2 linked regions of the Botrimarina mediterranea genome follow. Each later gene encodes a partner of the first gene's protein in a complex. Links are inferred from orthologs where the notes say so. Each region holds a gene or a part of one and is shown on either strand. Other genes may lie near its edges.

The links. The genes of interacting proteins can lie anywhere in the genome.
Region 2: the proteins of trxA (region 1) and Spa11_RS01990 are in contact, whole or in part, in a crystal structure (PDB 1F6M), measured with the Escherichia coli proteins. The link is inferred for Botrimarina mediterranea from one-to-one orthologs.

Annotation. Positions count from the first base shown.
Region 1 is NZ_CP036349.1:1,317,978-1,321,340, reverse strand. The notes cover bases 333-3,223. They hold trxA (thioredoxin), read right to left. Parts: upstream 1,995-3,223; coding sequence 1,671-1,994; downstream 333-1,670. Other genes in these bases: Spa11_RS05270 (DMT family protein), read left to right, coding at 3,022-3,223; Spa11_RS05275 (thioredoxin family protein), read left to right, coding at 2,295-2,873; Spa11_RS05285 (coiled-coil domain-containing protein), read right to left, coding at 333-1,333. Also shown: more of Spa11_RS05285, read right to left, coding at 1-332; more of Spa11_RS05270, read left to right, coding at 3,224-3,363. UniProt on the Escherichia coli protein: Participates in various redox reactions through the reversible oxidation of its active center dithiol to a disulfide and catalyzes dithiol-disulfide exchange reactions.
Region 2 is NZ_CP036349.1:515,961-519,262, reverse strand. The notes cover bases 395-3,224. They hold Spa11_RS01990 (thioredoxin-disulfide reductase), read left to right. Parts: upstream 395-1,195; coding sequence 1,196-2,254; downstream 2,255-3,224. Other genes in these bases: Spa11_RS01985 (MFS transporter), read right to left, coding at 2,539-3,224; Spa11_RS01995 (4'-phosphopantetheinyl transferase family protein), read left to right, coding at 395-824. Also shown: Spa11_RS02000 (hydroxypyruvate isomerase family protein), read left to right, coding at 1-136; more of Spa11_RS01995, read left to right, coding at 117-394; more of Spa11_RS01985, read right to left, coding at 3,225-3,302.

The DNA of each region.
Region 1 (3,363 bases):
GGCGGTCGAGTTCATGCTCGCGGCCTTCGAGCCGGTCGGCGGCGTCGCCGAACTCTTCGTGGCGGCGGTTGGCCCACTCGGTGAGCGCCAGCCGCTGTTGCTCCAGCCGCTTGAACTCGGCGTCGAGCTGCTTGGCAGCGTCGCGAAGGGCGCCCCGCTCATTGGCGATGTGCTCAAGCGTGTGGCCGTAGTGGTCGGCGAGCTGCGCGCGGACGCGGGCGATCGAGCGGGTGAGCGTCGCCGGCGCGAGGACGCCCGTCAGCTGCGCCCAGGTTTCTTCCGTAGCGAGCCGCATCTCGAGCACTTCACGTTGCGTGTTCTCGAGCTCGGTCTGCAAACGGCGGAGCGACTCGGCGCGGCGGTCGAGCTCGACCTCGCGGCGTTCGACGCGTTCGGCCGAGGCCTTCGCCTCGACGCGCCAGGCGTCGCGGTCGGCGCCGATCGCGGTGCGGTCGCGGTCGCTGCGGAGGCGGATCTCGGCCTCGCGCTTCTCGACGTCGGCTAATCGCCGGGCGAGCGCCGCGCGCTCGTCGGCGAGCAGGCGTTCGGCGATCGCCAGGTTGGCGTCGCGCTCGGCGGCGGCGGCGAGTTGCTCTTCGAGCTCGGCGACGCGGCGTTCGGTGGCGTCGAGCCGCTCGAAACGCTTGACCGCGGTTTCGATCTCTTTGTGCCGAAGGGCGAGGCGGTGCTCACGTTCATTGAGCGATTGCTCGGCCTCTTTGCGGGCCTCTTCGAGCTGGCTCAGCTCGGCGCGGCGTAACTCAAGCTCGGCGGCGTTCCGCTGGTTCTCACGATCCTTGTCGGCCAACTGCGTGGCGATGGCGTCGAACTCCTTCGAGCGGCCGTCGATCTCCTTGCGCTGCCGGTCGAGGCTGTCCAGCTTCTCGGCGAAGCCGGCTTTCGCGCGGGCGAGCGAAGACACCTCGTGGTCGAGGTTCGCTTCGCGGGTGTCGAGTTCCTTCTCGCGCGCCTCGAGTTGGGCGAGCAGCTTCGGGTCGGCGGTCGGTCGTTGGAGCGTCGCCTCGCGGGCTTCGAGCGCGGCGCGATCGGCTTCGAGGTCATTGCGGGCGGCGGCGACCCGGGCTTCGAAATCGGCCTCTTGGGCGTCGAGCTGCGCGGCGCGGGCCTGCAGCTCGCGGCTGCGCGACTGGAGCCACTGGGCGAGCTGCCCGGCGTGCCCCTCGGCCGCCGGGGCCGAGGCGAGCGACGGCGCGGCCGTCGTCAGCGCCGGCGCGGCTTCGAGCCGGACCACCGACTCCGAGAGCGGCGCCCGGCTCGCGGCGGGGCGCCCGGTGTGGGCCGAGTCGATGCGGGCGTGCTTGGGATCGCTCATCGCGGGCGTCTTCGGTAGCTGGTAATGCTAGCTGGCAAAGGCCGTACAACCGGTACAGTCTTCCATCGTTCGTATCGGCCCGCGACGAGGGGGACTTGAGGCCTCGCGCAGAGACGCGGAGAGCAAGCGAATGTCCAATGACCAAGCCCCAATGACCAATGCGGAGATCAGCGGTCAGGGACCAGCTCCAGATGCAAGTCGTCCTGATTACTGACTTCTGACCCCTGATTACCTCATTGGTCATTGGGGCTTGGTCATTGGTCATTCCAAAAAAAACGAAGGCGACGGACCAATTGTCCGTCGCCCTCGGCGTTGTTTCAGTTGTCAGATGCCCGCTTCAGTCCTTGGCGGAGTTGATCGCTTCTTGCAGGCGGTTCTTGGCTTGGATGCCGACGAAGCGGTCGACCACCTCGCCGCCCTTGAAGACCATCAGCGTGGGGATGCTGCTGACGCCGTACGTCTGGGCGGCGCCGGGAGCGTCGTCGACGTTGAGCTTCGCGACCTTCGCGCTGCCCGAGTTCTCGCCAGCAAGCTCTTCGATCAGCGGGGCGATCTGGCGGCACGGGCCGCACCACGGGGCCCAGAAGTCGAGCAGCACCGGGACTTCGCTCATCAGGACTTCTTGTTCGAAGTTGCCGTCGGTGATTTCAAGAACGCCCATGGGGACCTCTGCTGGGGGTTGAGCGAAGGCGTCCCTTGCTTGGAACAACCATCTCTCGGCTTGCGATATTGGATTGTAAGTCAGCGGCCACCGTGGGCCGCGGGGGTTTCGACCTAAACGTCTGCGCCGCGTGATTTTAGGGCGATCTGCCCAGGTGTCAACGCTGCGCCCGAAGGCCGCGGGGTGGGAGCGTTGCCCGAGCGGCCCGGCCGCGGTCTACTCGGGAGAGGCGTCGCGCCCGAGCCGTAGCAGGGACGAACGCGGCGAACGCATGCCCCTTAAGACGCAGGAGACCTCACGATGGTTCGTACGCCCAGCACGATGCTCCCCCTCGGCACGCCGGCCCCGGACTTCGCGTTGCCGGACGTGGACGGCAAAACCGTCAAGCCCGGCGACTTCTCCGATTCGAAGGGCCTGTTGGTGGTGTTCATGTGCAACCACTGCCCCTTCGTGATTCACCTGGCCGAGGCCCTCGCCGCCTTCGGGGTGGAGTACCAGGAGAAAGGCTTGGCGATGGTCGGGATCAGTTCCAACGACGTGGACAACTACCCGGCCGACTCGCCTGACAAGATGGCCCTCGAGGCCGAGGCTCGGGGCTACACGTTCCCTTACCTCTACGACGCGACGCAGGACGTGGCGAAGGCGTACCGCGCGGCATGCACGCCCGACTTCTTCTTGTTCGACGCGGACCACAAGCTGGTCTACCGCGGGCAGTTCGACAGCAGCCGTCCTGACAGCGGCGTGGCGCCCACGGGCGAAGACCTCCGCGCCGCGTGCGACGCGGTGCTCGCCGGCGAGAAGCCCAGCGACAAGCAGCTGCCCTCGATCGGCTGCAACATCAAATGGAAGCCGGGGGCGGAGCCGGATTATTTTAACTGATGCGACTAGCGACTTGCATGTGAATGGATTCCTGTGAGAGGGGTCTGCAGACCCCCGATGACGGCATCCATTCCGAATACGGCATGGGGCGCGTCATCGGGGGTCTGGAGACCCCTCCCACAGAATCTGCGATTCCATTCGACCAGATATGCCCGCGATCCCGACGACGATCTTGCTGCTGACGCTGTCGAACGTCTTCATGACCTTCGCTTGGTACGCTCACCTCAAGGACCTCAGCGGCAAGCCTTGGGTTGTTGCGGCGATTGCGAGTTGGGCGATTGCATTCTTCGAGTACCTGCTGCAGGTGCCGGCGAACCGCATCGGCTACACCAGGCTCGACCTGGGGCAACTCAAACTGCTGCAAGAGGTGATCGCGCTGTCGGTGTTCGTGCCGTTCGCCGTCTTCTACATGAAGGCGTCGCTGCGGTGGGACCACCTATGGGCCGCGTTGTGCATCGTCGGGGCGGTCTACTTTGTGTTCCGCACGCCG
Region 2 (3,302 bases), 800 kb from region 1 along the record:
CTACCGCAACGTGTTCAAGTTCATCAAGTCGAAGGGCTTCGACGGGATCATTGGGATGGAGCACGGGAAGAGCAAGGGCGGCCGCGAAGGGGATGAGGCGTTGTTGGCTGCGTATCGTGAGGCGGATAGCTTTTGATGAGGCCGATATGACAGGAGAGGGGGGACGGGGGACGGGGGACGAGGGAAATGCAATCGCTGTCGCGACTTGGTCGCTTAGCGAACCCGCCGAGGTGGTTGATTCGCTGTTCGCTCTTCTTAGCGAGGATGAACGCGTCCGCGCGGCGGCGTTTGTGCGGGAGGAGCCGCGGCGGCGGTTCATCGTTGCGCGGGGGCGATTGCGCGAGCGCCTTGGCGAGCGGATCGGCGTGGCGCCGGCGGATGTCGCCTTTCGCTACGGCCCCAACGGCAAGCCCGCGGCAGAGGGCGTTCAATTCAACGTCGCGCACACGGGCGACCTTGCGTTATGCGCGTTTGCCGATGCGCCGGTTGGCGTCGATGTCGAGCGGATCCGGCCGATAAAGAACGCCACGGCGCTTGCGGAGCGTTGGTTCCATGCGGACGAGGTCGCCCGCATCGCCGCGGCGCCGGAACCACTCGCCGAGTTCTTCCGTACTTGGACGATGAAGGAAGCGGCGCTGAAGCTTGTGGGCGTTGGCGTCGGCGAGTCGCTGCCGAAGGTGCTGACGCCGGCCGAAGGCGCCGGCTGGGCGACGGGGCTGCCAGGAAACGAGCTGGGGATCGACCGCTGCTGGGTCGAACCGCTGGCGATCGACATGGAGCACGTCGCGGCGCTGGCGTTTAGCCCACCACCCAGTAGCGTCTGAGCCGTGGGCGCCGGCCGTCCTAGCCCACCGATACCTGGCGCGCAGCAAGGGGGACCAAAAAAAGGCACAAGGGTCACAAACGGACTGTCTCTAGGTCGGAGATTGCTTGTGAAGCTAAGCCTTTGTGCTCTCTGTGCCTTTTTGTGGCTGAAGTCATTTCGCGCCGTGCACCGAGGGCTCGCGCCCACGGCTCAAACGCATCGTTGGGGATGCGGCGATGCGTGGGATGCATGCGTTCTATGCGGTTTTGGTGCTGTAGGCGTACGTTCCCGATCGCCGAAGAGGCCACTATACTCGGGGGTCTACCCCCCCTCGGCCGACGGCCGTAGTCCCCGCCTCCGCGTCGCGATCATTCTCAAGGATTTGCTCCCGTGCCCGAACACGTTGTCATCATCGGTAGCGGCCCCGCCGGCTGGACCGCCGCTGTTTACGCCGCCCGTGCGAACCTGAACCCCCTGGTGTTCGAGGGCGCCATCAGCGAGGAAAACCGTCAATCGGGCACCCTCCCGCTGGGGCAGCTGGCGCTGACGACCGAGGTCGAGAACTTCCCCGGCTGGCCCGCCGGCGACCTTTCGGGTTACCTCAAGAGCGCGCTCGACGAGGAGCACAGCTGGCTCGCCGACATGCACCACAAGCAGGGCGTCAGCGGCCCCGAGCTGATGCACCTGATGCGCCAGCAGGCCAAGAACTTCGGCACCCGGATCGTCACCGACGACATCGCCGAAGTCGATTTCAGCCAACGGCCGTTCAAGCTCAAGAGCGCCGGCTCGACGGGTGAGGTCCAGGAGATCGAAGCCCACTCGGTCATCATCGCCACCGGCGCCAGCGCGAACTACCTCGGCCTGGAGTCGGAGGAACGATTCAAGAACCGCGGCGTCAGCGCCTGTGCGGTCTGCGACGGGGCGTTGCCGCGGTTCCGCAACAAGCCGTTGGTGGTGGTGGGCGGCGGCGACTCGGCCGTCGAGGAAGCGGACTACCTCACCAAGCACGCCGAGAAGGTCTTCTTGGTCCACCGTCGCGATGCGCTGCGGGCGTCGAAGATCATGGCCGAGCGCGCCGAGAAGAACCCGAAGATCGAGCTGGTGTGGAACACCGAGGTCAGCGAGGTCTACGGCGACGACGAGAAGGGGATGACGGGCGTGAAACTTACTTCGACCGTCGGCGAGCCCGACCGCGACATGGACGCCGCTGGCATGTTTGTCGCCATCGGCCACACGCCCAACACGAAGTTCCTCAAGGGCCAACTCGAGATGAACGAGAAGGGCTACTTGAAGTGGACCGTGCCGTTCCGCACCAACACGAGCGTCGAGGGCGTCTTCGCCGCGGGCGACGTGTCGGACGACTACTACCGCCAAGCCTGCACCGCCGCCGGAACCGGCTGCATGGCGGCCCTCGACGCGGAGCGCTGGTTGGCCGCGCAGGGGATCTAACCAGGAGAAGGGGATAGGGGGATGTTGGTGATAGGGGGGGATCGCAAGCGGACGGTTGCGATCCCTCTTATCCTCAGGTCTGCCTTCGTAGAGAGCGCATCGAGAAACCATTGGGGATTTTGATCGCCAGCCGCATAGCGGCTGCTCGTTTACCTCCAACGGTATTACGACTCGCGTTCTACGGCGGACAAGCGTCCCTTACGCAAACGGTTAAACGACCGCTTGCGATCCCCCCTATCACCAACCTCCCCTCATCTCCTTTCCAAAACTCACCGCAATGAAGACTACTCCGGCAGGGGTTGGTCTTTCGTTTCGGGCGCAAAGGGGAGGGCGGCGAGGCCCACCAGGAAGATCGCGCACATCGCTACGGCGGCGTAGCGCTCGCGGAGGGGGGAGTCGTACTGGCCGAACATCTGGGCGGCGATCCACGCCGAGACGAAACTCCCGCCGGCTGCGGCGAAGCGGCCCAGATTGTAACAGAAGCTCGTGCCGGTGCTCCGCAGGCGGCTAGGGAACAACTCCGGTAGGTAGATCGCGTATCCGGCGAAGAGACCGAGCTGCGTCGCGCCCATCAGCGGCATCATCCAGTACGCGTCGGTGGGCGTCTCCATGTAGAGGTAGCTGTAGGCCGTCACCACCAGCGCCAAGGTAAAGCCGATCGCGAAGGCCGGCTTGCGGCCCAGACGGGTCGCCATCTGCGTGAAGACCCACATGCCCAGCGCGGCGCCGAGCATTTGAGCGAGGAACGCCCAGCCGCGTGCGTCCTTGACGGTCTTGGCTAGTTCGGCGCCTTCGAGTCCTTGTGCGCTGTAGTAGTCATCAAAGACGACTTTCTGCAAGTCGGTCGCATACTCGCCGATCGCCCACAGGCCGATGACGCCCGCCGAGGCAATCAGCGAGCCTACGACCAGGTTTCGCCGCCATCGCGACTCCGCCAACAGATCGGCGTACGGGGCGATGATCGCCCCCTTGGGAAGCGTCCCCGCCTCCTTTGCGCGGAGCCAAGACTCGGGCTCTTTGAGGAACAGCTGGATGAACACGACCAGCA